DNA from 4 places in the Paenibacillus sp. FSL R7-0312 genome. Region 1 is predicted to be linked to each of the others. Evidence: riboswitches for the same ligand, from Rfam matches in the RefSeq annotation. Region 1 holds a riboswitch; each other region holds the start of a gene.
The links. A riboswitch is a leader RNA that binds a small molecule or an ion and turns the genes downstream of it on or off. The one in region 1 is predicted to bind cyclic di-GMP.
Positions count from the first base shown of each region.

Region 1 (3,139 bases):
GACTCAGCAAATTTCACTGCATCCATAGGGACTTCGAAAATGGTTCCATCGATACGTCCTGTTGTTTTTTCCATACCCTTAAGTGCCATATCCAGCTGCATATTGTTCACAACGATGAAAATAACCGGGATATTCTTGCAAACCGCTGTGTTAATTTCAGTTCCGAGCATCATGAAACAGCCGTCACCGGTAATGCAGAAGACCGTCTCTTCCGGCGAAGCAGTTTTGGCACCGATGGCCATGCCGATTGAATTCCCCATGCAGGCAAAGTAGGCATCAAATACAAAGCTCCCCGGTTTCTTCACGTTGAACCATTTGACCGCATTGAAGCCGTGGCTGCCGTCATCAACAAACACACTGCTGTTGTATGGAATCAAATCGCTCATCGTGCTCATTACCGAAGCCAGCGAGAGCTTGGGCAGCACTGGCAGCTCTTCAGTATAATGATTGGAGATCTCTGTTTCACGTCTGGTTATGGTGGACGGATCAACCTTGCTGAGATACAGCTCCAGGTTGTCACGCAAATCGCCGCCGACGGAAAGAGTGCGGGAAGTCAGTATTTTACCAACAAAAGTAGGATCAACATCGAACTGGATCAGCTGATCCGGATGATTCTCCCTCTTCAGATTGCATATGGTCATATCACTCAGACGCGAACCAAGCACGATAAACAGATCACTGTTGTTCAACATCTCATCCCCGTGCGTACATCCCCCAACGCCCACAGGACCGTGATAGAGCGGATGATCCGCAGCAATGGCTCCTTTACCGCCGGGAGAGGTTACTACAGGTATGTTGAACGTCTCGGCCAATTGAACCAGTTCCTTGTGCGCACCGGAGCGGTTAACCCCTTTACCCGCAATGATCAGAGGTCTGCTGGAAGCATTGATCGCTGAAATGAACCGTTCGTAGTTGGCGTAGCTGACGAGCTTTTCCCGCTGCGGCAGGACAATCCGGCATTCTTCAAGGCGCTCGGTCTGAACATCAAACGGAATACATAAATGAACAGGTCCTTTCTTGTCACCAAGGGCGATAGACAGGGCATGATTGAAAATTGTACTGAAATGGTCGCCGCGTTCAACCAGCTTGCTGAAAAGAGTGGCTGGTCTGAACATGTCCGCCAAATCAGCGAGATAGGATGTAGAATCCTGACACTGGGGAATACCCAGCTCTTTAATGGACTGATGGCCTGTAATGAATAGTACCGGGAGATTGTTGGCTTTGGCGTGTGCTGCTGCGGTTAGCAGGTTCGTTCCGCCTGGACCGGAGGTGCCGAAGGCTACCCCGAGACTGCCTGTTTTCAGTGCATAGCCGCCTGCTGCAAAGCCGGAGCTGGACTCATGTCGGCCGGGAATAAACTCAATGCCATAGTCAACAAGCTTGAGGGCTATAGGACAAATGGACTTGCCAATAATACCAAAAGAATGTGTTACCCCAAGATCGCGTAATGCTTCCGCCATATAATCTGCAACTGTCTTCAGAACATCCACCCCACAAGTTGTTTTTTGATTGTATGCTAGCAATAGAAAACCTGTACTCGAAATAGGAGCACAGGCCTGTTGCACGAATCACCATTACTGAACCGGATTCCCGGGGGGTTCATAGTTTTTCAGCAACCTGGCTGTCATGATCTCACCGGAAAAGTGAGACTGTAGATCCATGGCTTTGCGTCATTCCCTTTCGGTGAATTTTGCCTCTTATGTTGTTATCAATACAGCGAAGGATAATTTTCCTTTACAATATATTCCTCGCTCGCCTTTTGTCAATAAGCCTTGTGCAACAAAACGCGAAATTTGGCGAATATTCAGAAGTAATAGGAGATGAAATAATAGATATTCAAACTTTTGAAAATGGATGCGTCTGGAAGGCCAAAGTCTTATAATGCAAATGCAGAAAAAGAGCAGGGGTTAATCTGCATAAGCCATAAGCCTCATAACATTATAGGAACCTCATGAAACCATGCGGATGTATTAAAATTATAGGCTGGTAGAACCCCGGAATAGGTCTTAAGAAATGGGTAATTAAAATTTGAAATTATGTTAGTTTATTAGTAATAAAGAATTAGCAGTAAAGAAGTGCAAAGGCGGTTTTTTTGCGTTATGCACTATTTTAACACTTTGTGAATATTACATCACAATCTTTTTTTTCATGCCAAAAAGAGACCTTTCCCTCAGACTGCTCTGTGGAAAAGGTCTCTTTGGGCTGCTGCTAGAATTTGAAAATATGGATTGTTTTTTGCAGCTGGAAGACAGATTGTGTCATTTTATCGGTCTCTTCCGCTACGGACTGCAGGGCATGAATTTGTTCGTTCATCGCTGCGGATACCTCCTGGGTACCTGCTGCTGTCTCCTGGGTAATGGCTGAGATATTCTCTATCGCTCCAGAGATCTTGAGCGCGCTCTCCAGCATCAGATCACTCTCTGCGGAGAAGGAGGAGATCTGCTCGGTTATGTATTGCACACTATGTACGATTTGCGCGAAAATATGTGCGGTCTCCGTAATCATCTCGTTCTGCACCTGAACAACCTCTTCATTAATAGCGATATTATCGATAGCCTGCTTGATATCGGCCTCGATGCTACGGACCAGCCCGAATACTTCCTTGGTGGAGGCGGTTGATTCTTCGGCAAGCTTGCGGACCTCCTGGGCTACTACTGCGAAACCACGTCCGTGTTCACCTGCGCGTGCAGCCTCAATAGAGGCGTTAAGTGACAAAAGATTGGTTTGTTCGGCAATTTCCGTGATGGTCTTGGTGATCATGGTAATCCCGCGGGCATTCTGTGAGAGTGCTTCGATCGTATCTGCTACTTTTTGCGTAGCCTGGATATTCTTCCGCATGCCTTCGGCTTGAGTGTCCACGGACTGGCGTCCCTTTTCAACCAGCTCCAGCGTATGGGTGGAGCGTTTATTCATTTCTTTGGTGGAGTTCGTATAATTGGAGACTTTAGTTTCGATATCTTTGATCGATTCCGTCATGTCGGCAATATCTACCGAGATTTCATTCGCACCCAGGGCAAGTTCGTTGGAGGAGGAGGCTACCTGTGTCATTACGATCTTAAGGTTCTGGTTCTTGTCCTCAATACCCCGGCTGGCATCCATAACCTGGCGGGTAAGCTGTGAAACATCGGTTAGGATCTTC
Region 1 is NZ_JBBORE010000001.1:4,000,714-4,003,852, forward strand. Features, by position in the region: gene MKX70_RS17415 (thiamine pyrophosphate-binding protein) at 1-1,490, opposite strand, end outside; cyclic di-GMP riboswitch class I at 1,609-1,705, opposite strand; gene MKX70_RS17420 (methyl-accepting chemotaxis protein) at 2,209-3,139, opposite strand, start outside.

Region 2 (3,139 bases), 2.3 Mb from region 1:
ACATTTGCGAAAGAAGATGACTACCATGAACGAGGGGTTACAAGACCGCCTTGAGAAGTTCGGATTATCCCTTTATATGATACGTGTTACCCTTGCTGCATCACTATCCTGGCTCGCGGTACACAGCTTGTATGGCGACCGTTATCTGTACTTTGCGCCGCTGGCGGCGATTCTTATCACCCAGAGCAGTGTCAAAGCCTCGCTTGAAAAAGGGGCATACCGGCTGCTCGGTATTGTGCTAGGCGGAATCGCCAGCCTGGTCGTGGGCCGCTTCTTCGATGTTGGTGCGCTCTCGATTCTGCTGATGCTGCTGCTCGGTATAGGCGTAGCCACCGCCTGCCGGATTAATATCCAGGCCGTTTCGCAGGTTGGCGTCACTTCCGTCCTGGCGCTCACCTTCTATCAGGATGGGTACATCGTCTGGAGAGTCGCCGAGACCCTGATCGGCGTGCTGATTGCCTTAATTATAAATATGATTATCGTTCCGCCCAAGGGGTTCGTCAAGGTCAAGGACTTGGCACTGAGGGGCAGCCTGACATTGTCCGATGCCTTAACCGGCCTGACGTCCGGCGGACGGGATGCTGCCCAGGCACTGACCGCGCTTAAGCTTTCCGGTGAACTGCTTGGCAAGAGTAAGCAACTGCAGAACGAGCTTCACTTCACGCTCTCCCATTACCAGTGCCGCAAAGAGCTCGGTACACTGTCACAGGCTACCTCCCATCTTAGCAGGGTGCATTCCTACGTCAAAGGAATTTCCGAAGAGCTCTCCCTGCTTCCTGCCCATTATGCCGCAGCCGACTGGATGACAGAGGTTGTGACGGCAACGGCAGACTGCATTGCCTTATATGGTACCCGGACGCTGTCGGATGCGGAATGCGGACGTTCGCTCCCCGAGAGCCTTCGCCGCGCCCGTGATGTGCAGCTGGCCTGGTTCTCTGAGCTGCAGGGTCAATGCCCGCTCGCCGCATTCCGTGATCTTGGCGCGGTGTTCTCGCATCTGAACCGGATTCTTGAAGAGATTGAACGCGCTGATTATGCGGCAATCTCAGCTGGCGCGCAGCCCGCCAAGGCTGCACCGGCGAGCGCGATACGATTCATACAGAAGGGACTCTCCCATAAGCTATAGGCTTGGGAGAGTCCCTTTTTCCTGTGCGGTAAAGCCGAATCAGATTTAGTTCCCATCCTCATGATTTGTTCCCGTAACGACACTATGCCCTCCCGGTTCAACTGGAAGTTACACGCATTGATTTTTAGCGGATTATTGGCAGTCATAGGGCGGAAATATATTATTGTTGTACAATAATTCAATTAGCAGTAGGGTTTGAGCAACAAGGGCTCTTGCAGAAGGGGTCCTCCCATAAGCTGTAAGCGCTGGGAAACCAGTTTTCCAGACAACTTAGAGCTGCACATTTTAAGATTATTGATAAATTGGCAGAATAGAGTTGAAAAATAGCTCCTTAAGTACTAGAATTAAGCTTGTTTGCAGAAGTTCCTGCAGCGCAGGAACCAGTTATGACCTTTTTTGTCGATTACAGTCGATTTAAATCGCCTCATGCTGAGTGTATATCATTGATCTATTTCTAAAGGCAAACTTCCTGAAAGGGTAGGACGCAAAGCAATGGGCCTAAGAATGCAGAGAATCCGCGTTTATGGTCGCCAGGCTGCCAATAGAGACCACGTAAGCCATCAGTCACCGGGAGATCCCCCAGGCTTTATGATGCTCTTTTCTGTACGAATGCCATTGATTATACGAAAAAGCGAGGTTAAGCTAATGCCGCAGCAATTCATCGAACCAACCCGATATGATTTCGTGGAATCCTTGATGCTTGAACGTACGGGATTCCTGGATTCTTTCTCTGTGGAGGGCCAGACTTCCGGCGGGATGAATGGAGATAAGGATGGAATTATCCTTGTGCAGAATAATCAGATCTTCATTACTCCCCCGCTCTCTGGCGGCAAGCCAGCCCGGATCTCCGCTGTGCATCCTGTAGTGCTGAAGATCAACTGGAAGACCGTTACAGAGCCTACTGAGGTGACCTCAGCGGATCATATAACCTGGGAAATTTGCGAGAAGCCACAGTATCAGATTACCGTTTCACCTGACAAGCTCAAAGTGCATTTCACCTTGTACCGTGCAGAAAAGTACGCCTGGAATCTGGTTAATTGCCCGGCTTCCTTCGAAGCCGCAGTCCGGGCTGAACCTAACCGGGCGATGCTGCTGTCCACGCTCACTATAGAACAGATTCTCTCTTCGCTGGATAACCGCTCCATTCTGCGGAATCTGAATATCCCGGCCCTATACGCCGAACTGAACAACCCTACATATCTCCCAGTCTGTATCGTAGAAGGGAGAGCCCCGCTGCCCGGCAAGAAATCAAGGCTGCAGCTGTCCCTCCCGGAGCATACGCTCACAGGCAATGGAATGCTCCGGGAGGGAAGAACTGCGGAAGCTGCAGATTTCTTAGATTATCTCCGGTTTCCGGGAGCCCCCTTCGCCAGAGAGGGAGAGGTCTTTGCCCGCAAGTTGCCGCCAGAAGAGGGAATTCCCGGATTTGACGTAGAAGGAGGCGTCTTGCCTCCACCTCCACCCCAGGATATTTATTTCGCAGCCGGAGACCATGCACAGCTGCTTCCAAACGGAGAGATCGCGGCTCTGCGTACGGGCAGACCCCGCATCTGCGGAGACTCCGGCAGCGTCACAACCTGCGATTTCCCTGCCCTATGCCTCATCACCAAGGAAATGGCGGCAACGGCCGGTGAGATTATATTTGCAGGTGACATCGTTGTACCCTCAGATATTGAAGGCCCTATGTGTATTGAGGCGTTAGGGAATGTGTATGTCTACGGCAACGTCTGCCAATCTACAATTACGGCTACCGGCAGCATCTATATAAGCGGTCAAGTAACCGGCTGCAGCCTGCATACAGGACTTGCCGGCGTACACCAGCACCGCCTGCACCGCTTCTCCAGTCTGCTGCTGACTGAAGTCGGCGGACTGCGGGAAGCCGCCCGTCTGCTGGCCAAGAATGTAGAATCCCGCCAGCAATCCGTGAAATACGGTCTGGTGGTTATGCTGCTGCTGGAGGATAAGTACAGCCATATAGAGTGCCTGATCAGCGATCTTAAATCCGCACTGCTG
Region 2 is NZ_JBBORE010000001.1:1,674,054-1,677,192, reverse strand. Features, by position in the region: gene MKX70_RS07285 (FUSC family protein) at 26-1,126, shown strand; cyclic di-GMP riboswitch class I at 1,576-1,669, shown strand; gene MKX70_RS07280 (flagellar assembly protein A) at 1,772-3,139, shown strand, end outside.
Region 2: linked by a shared signal. The riboswitch ahead of MKX70_RS07280 (flagellar assembly protein A) and the one ahead of MKX70_RS17415 (thiamine pyrophosphate-binding protein) in region 1 are both predicted to bind cyclic di-GMP.

Region 3 (3,139 bases), 3.2 Mb from region 1:
GTTGCTGCCGGTGTTACCGTTGGCGTCGGCGTTGCTGTTGGCACTATTGTCGGCGTTGCTGTCGGTGTTGCCGTTGGCGCTACTGTCGGTGTTGCCGTTGGCGCTGTTGTCGGCGTTGCTGTCGGTGTTGCCGTTGGCGCTGTTGTCGGCGTTGCTGTCGGTGTTGCCGTTGGCGCTGTTGTCGGTGTTGCAGTCGGCGTTGCCGTTGGCGCTGTTGTCGGTGTTGCAGTCGGCGTTGCCGTTGGCGCTGTTGTCGGTGTTGCAGTCGGTGTTGCAGTCGGTGTTGCCGTTGGCGCTGTTGTCGGCGTTGCAGTCGGTGTTGCCGTTGGCGCTGTTGTCGGCGTTGCCGTTGGCGTAGGCGTCGCTGCCGGTGTTGCCGTTGGCGTCGGCGTCACTGCCGGTGTTGCCGTTGGCGCTGTTGTCGGCGTTGCCGTTGGCGTAGGCGTCGCTGCCGGTGTTGCCGTTGGCGTCGGCGTCACTGCCGGTGTTGCCGTTGGCGTCGGCGTCACTGCCGGTGTTGCTGTTGGCGTCGGCGTCACTGAAGGCGTCGAAGTCGGTGTCGGCGGATCTTGGCCTTTATACGGAATATGGTGGGATTCTCCCGATCCTGAGAGCGAAGCTCCGATCAGGTTCCCGTTGATTTGACCATTATTAAATTGAATAGAGGCATATGGAGCCAGCACAGATCCCAAAACTCCGATACCTTCGATTTGAAGACTGGTCGCTTGACTGAAGTTATATAACACTTTACTGTTCATAGCGTTATCCTTATTTCCGTTACCATTAATTCCCGTCCCCATATTCTTCATAGTTACTGAAGTGCCGGAGATATTTACTATAGCTGTTGAGCCATCTGGAATCTTAATTCTCAACTCATTTGCACTAGACAGCTTGCTGCCCTCTACAGTAAATATGTTAACATCCGAATTTGTACCTTCCAAAAAGAAATTACCGGAGTTGGCAGTGGTAACCCCATTAACAGGCTGAGAAGCAAGCTGCTGAGATTTCTCACGAAGTAAACTAAACTCGGCTGAAAAATCTACAACATTTATTTTTTGTTGTAAGCTTCCTGTCCCCCCGCGCGGGCCGCCGCTGCCGCTATAACTCCCCCGTAGACTACATCACCCACGGTTTCTCCCTGGGAATAATACAGATTACCACCAGCGATGAGAGAGTATCCTTCCTTCGTTTCTTCACTAGTAAGACTATGTCCCACAGAGTAATTAACATTTAAATCCACGTTTCCGCCAGCAGCTAATCTGCCTTCAATATCACTATGCTTAACATCAACATCTCCCAAGATGAACACATTATACTTGGATGCATTGCCCGGCAAAGAGTTGCCCTCGGCTTTAACTGAGGTGCTCCCCAGTGAAATAATTCGGCCGCTTCCCACAATCAGAACTGCTATAAGTCCGAACACCGTAAGACGTTTGAATTTTTTTAATTGGAACATACAAGCTCACCTCACAGTTAATATAGATATAGGCCACATTTATATAACAAAAAAAGACCGCCGGAAAGAGGTTGCTCTCTTTACGGCAGTCGGACGATCGTTGCGCTCCATCGCGCTTTAGACTCCTGGACTTTGCGTCCCGTCCTTTCGAACGGTTTGCGTTTATACGTCAGTGAAAGATTAGGTTGTGAAATTATGTACTAAATCAAACTTTTATACTAATGTCTATGATATTCATTACTTTGGAACTAATTTTAGTTTATCCGCTATCAAGGCTGATTGTCAATGAAATCCTTTGAAACATCTGGTAATAGATTATATCTACCGATTCACTCCAAAGCACTGTTACAAAAGGTTTTTTTAATTGAAAACATAGCTTTCCCAGCTGAATCCTGATCCTCTCATCGCTCTCGATGGCACCGATAAGGATATTTTCAAACTATGTATAAAGAACTAATTTTAATTTTGAAATTTTAATATATACTCAAGGTCCCATGATCGTAAAGACGCAACTCTTTCTCCTTAGCACATTTGATTTTACGAGGAAATATAATATCAAATGTATATCCCATATAAAAAAGGCTGCTTTGTGGAGAACGTCTTCTCCCAAAGCAGCCTTTTCCCGATTTAGCGGTGATATCGCCAGCCTGTCGGAAAGGATCTTACGAATTGCATTTATTTACGTTTATCTGTTCTGGATCTTCTGCCGAGGAATATTCCCAATCCTGCAAGGGCTAGACCGACCAAGTAATAGGGAGCCGGACTGGACTCACCAGTCTTCGGGAGCGATGCATCCGCAGGTACATTGCCTAACGGAATCTCTTCATCAATGATTGTCACAATTGGCGTTGGACTTGGTGTTGCGCTTGGGCTTGGCGTTAGGGTTGGACTTGGTGTCACCACTAACGGCCGAGGTGTTACTGTTGTCACAGGGCCCAAAGGCAGCGGATCATCAATGATTATTGTATCTGGATTTACAATATAGCCGATTATTGGAGTCGGCGTTGGCACTACATTAATAAAGACGGGCGGTGCAGACGATGGTACTGGTGCCGGTGGTAATGTCGGTGTTGGTGTTGGTGTCGGCGTCGGTGTTGGTGTTGGTTCTGGTGTCGGCGTTGGCGCTGCCGTTGGCGTTGGTGTTGGTGTTGGTGTTGGTGTTGGTGTTGGTGTTGGTGTTGGTGTTGGTGTTGGTGTTGGTGTTGGTGTTGGTGTTGGTGTTGGTGTTGGTGTTGGTGTTGGTGTTGGTGTTGGTGTTGGTGTTGGTGTTGGTGTTGGTGTTGGTGTTGGTGTTGGTGTTGGTGTTGCCGTTGGTGTTGGTGTTGGTGTTGGTGTTGGTGTTGGCGTTGGCGTTGGTGCTGCTGTTGGCGTTGGTGTCGGTGCTGCTGTTGATGTTGGCGTTGGTTCTACTGTCGGTGTTGGTGCCGCCGTTGGCGTTGGTGTTGGTGCTGCCGTTGGTGTCGGTGTTGGCTCTGCCGTTGGCGTCGGTGTCGGTGCTGCTGTTGGCGTTGGTGTTGGCTCTGCCGTTGGCGTCGGTGTCGGTGCTGCTGTTGGCGTTGGTGTTGGTGCCGCCGTTGGCGTTGGTGTTGGTGTTGGTGTTGGTGTCGGTGTTGGCTCTGCCGTTGGCGTCGGTGTCGGTGCCGCCGTTGGCGTTGGTGTTGGCTCTGCCGTTGGTGTCGGTGT
Region 3 is NZ_JBBORE010000001.1:780,108-783,246, forward strand. Features, by position in the region: partial or broken gene MKX70_RS33375 (choice-of-anchor A family protein) at 633-1,456, opposite strand; cyclic di-GMP riboswitch class I at 1,538-1,627, opposite strand; gene MKX70_RS03325 (choice-of-anchor A family protein) at 2,132-3,139, opposite strand, start outside.
Region 3: linked by a shared signal. The riboswitch ahead of MKX70_RS33375 (choice-of-anchor A family protein) and the one ahead of MKX70_RS17415 (thiamine pyrophosphate-binding protein) in region 1 are both predicted to bind cyclic di-GMP.

Region 4 (3,139 bases), 3.2 Mb from region 1:
AATTTGGCTTCAATGCCAACTTCCAGCTGCTGCTGTGCATAGACCTTCAGACCACGGGCTCTCATCTCGGTGCGGACATCCCGCAGGTCGGCTATGGCTGCACCCGCCGCTGTCCGGAGAACCTCAAGGTAAGGATCGGGTGTGCGCAGCTCTGCGGATAGGATGGAAGCATCGCGTTCAAAGGCGGATAAAATGAGCGGCAGCAAGATATACGATTTCACCAGCATATTGTCCTGGCTCTCTGCTCTGTGCATCAATCTCATCTCCTCCAACGAGAACGTATATTCGTAATTTAACCCGAAGTTCAAAAAAAATCAATGGTATTTAAAAAAAGAGGGCTGTTAATGTGACATAATTCACAATAAAATCGGGAAAATTATTTTATATTAAAATTGAAATAATAAAGTTGTAAATAAATCTGATTAAAAGGAGAATGGCAATGAGTCATGAAGGAAATCTCCGCCGCGGTTTATTGTTTGGGTTATTCCTTAGCGTTCCGCTTTGGGTATCAATGATTGGCTGGATTCAGCTGCTCTAAAAATGGATTTCTGCGTGTGCAGATTTCCAGCCCTCTACACAAACTCCCTAGATATGTCGATTAAAGACTGCTGTGAAAACAGATGAATCTCATAAGGCTTTTACTATATAAGAGCTCTCTTGTATGTCCGGAAACGGGTGGTGTCCTTAAGGAGGATGGCACCCGTTTCTTCAGGTTCACCATGTGAGGTTTGTTTAAGCGAAGATGGGGGGGGCGGGGAGAAAAAGTAGGACTAAAATACTAAATTTTGATATTTGAAATTTAAGGATAATAACTCTGTGAAAAGGAAAAAGTACTGCGGCGAATTAGTGGGATTATCGACCTTTTTCGTCAGGAAGGTATGTTTATAAATTGTATAAAGCCTTATGAATAAAGCGTTTTTTATTTTTTTCATCACAAAAATAGCTGTGAAATGAATTGGAAATATATTGACAATATGCCAAGTGGCATCTAAACTAAAGTTAGTTCTAAAGTAACAAATGTCACAGATTTCTGTTGGGTATTACATAAGCTTTTCCAATTTCATATCAATCATGTACAAACGCAAACCGTTTCGAAAGAGCGGGACGCAAAGTCAGGAATCTGATGCCCCTTAAGTCCGGGCTATGGTCGTCCGGCCGCCGTGAAGCTAACCCTTCGTGGCGGTCTTTTTTTTGTTATAGTTTTGCGACGATTTCATAGAATAGTTGAATAGGAGGTGTAGATTATTGAGAAAAAAATTGCGAAAAGCGGCCGCCTGTATTCTGGCGGGCGTACTGACCGTAAGTAGCGCCTTCACTTGGGGGACGGAGGTAAGGGCAACAGCTGGTGTACCTTACAATCCAACGCCGGTCTTGGGGATTGCCGGGAATTTTAATGCTTTTATCTTTGACGATTTCACGCAAGACAATGATCAAATTGAAGGCCGTCTTGCAGCGGGAGGGAATATTACTCTCTCTGGAGGTTACGGGGTAGCCAGGGCCTACAGGAATTCTTCAGCCACAGACGTACTCGTTGCCGGTAAGAAGTTTAAACATTCGGGTAGCGGAGAAATCTACGGAAACGTTGTGTATGGGGACACCATTGAAGCCAATGAGCCTATTGTGAATATTATAGGCGCGAAGAAGCAGGGAAGCCCGATTGATTTCCCGGCTGAGAAGCAGTATCTGATCTCGCGTTCTGCAGCATACGGGGCATTGTCCGCTACGAAAGAAATTGGCAATAATAATTATGGAACACTTACAATAAGTGCGCCGGATCTTTTCAACGTAGTTCACCTGGATGCGGCAACGCTGGCGAATACAAACAATATTCAATTCAACATTGCCCAGAATGCCACGTTAATTATTAACATAAGTGGAGCTACGGTCAATGTACCAAGTTTCGCAATGAATAACGGCAAAGCAGGTCAAGTGTTGTTCAACTTCTACGAAGCGACCAAGGTGAATATTGCGTATACCACCTTTTTGGGGACGATACTGGCGCCTAAGGCGGATGTCAATTATTCCGGTGCAGAGCTATACGGAACGCTAATTGCCAAGTCTTTTGCCGGCGGAGTAGAAATGCACCTAGGAACATACCAGGGAGATGGACCGCCGCCAAGTCCGACGCCGACCGCAACACCAACCCCCAGCCCATCGCCAACACCAACCGTAACACCAAGCCCTACACCAACAGTGAAACCGACTGCAACGCCGACGGTGAAGCCAACTCCCACACCAACAGTGAAACCGACACCGACGGTAAAACCGACACCAACAGTGACGCCAACGCCGACAGTGAAACCGACACCAACAGTGATGCCAACGCCGACAGTGAAACCAACACCGACAGTGAAACCGACGCCGACACCTAAGTGTACTCCGTCGCCAACACCGACAGTGAAACCAACGCCGACAGTGAAGCCGACACCGACAGTGAAGCCGACACCGACAGTGAAACCGACACCAACTGTGACGCCAACGCCGACAGTGAAACCGACACCAACGGTGACGCCAACGCCGACAGTGAAACCGACACCAACGGTGAAACCAACGCCGACAGTGAAGCCAACACCGACAGTGAAACCGACACCGACAGTGAAACCAACACCGACAGTGAAACCAACACCGACAGTGAAACCGACACCGACAGTAAAACCAACACCGACAGTGAAACCGACACCAACGGTGAAACCAACGCCGACAGTGAAGCCAACACCGACAGTGAAGCCGACACCGACAGTGAAGCCGACACCGACAGTGAAACCGACACCAACTGTGACGCCAACGCCGACAGTGAAACCAACGCCGACAATGAAGCCGACACCGACAGTGAAGCCGACACCGACGGTGAAACCAACGCCGACAGTGAAGCCAACACCGACAGTGAAACCAACACCGACAGTGAAACCGACACCAACGGTGACGCCAACGCCGACAGTGAAACCGACACCAACGGTGACGCCAACGCCGACAGTGAAACCGACACCAACGGTGAAACCAACGCCGACAGTGAAGCCAACACCGACAGTGAAACCGACACCGACAGTGAAACCAACACCGACAGTGAAACCAACACCGACAGTGAAACCGACACCGACAGTAAAACCAACACCGACAGTGAAACCGACACCAACGGTGA
Region 4 is NZ_JBBORE010000001.1:783,936-787,074, reverse strand. Features, by position in the region: gene MKX70_RS03330 (hypothetical protein) at 1-257, opposite strand, end outside; cyclic di-GMP riboswitch class I at 1,071-1,163, shown strand; gene MKX70_RS03325 (choice-of-anchor A family protein) at 1,246-3,139, shown strand, end outside.
Region 4: linked by a shared signal. The riboswitch ahead of MKX70_RS03325 (choice-of-anchor A family protein) and the one ahead of MKX70_RS17415 (thiamine pyrophosphate-binding protein) in region 1 are both predicted to bind cyclic di-GMP.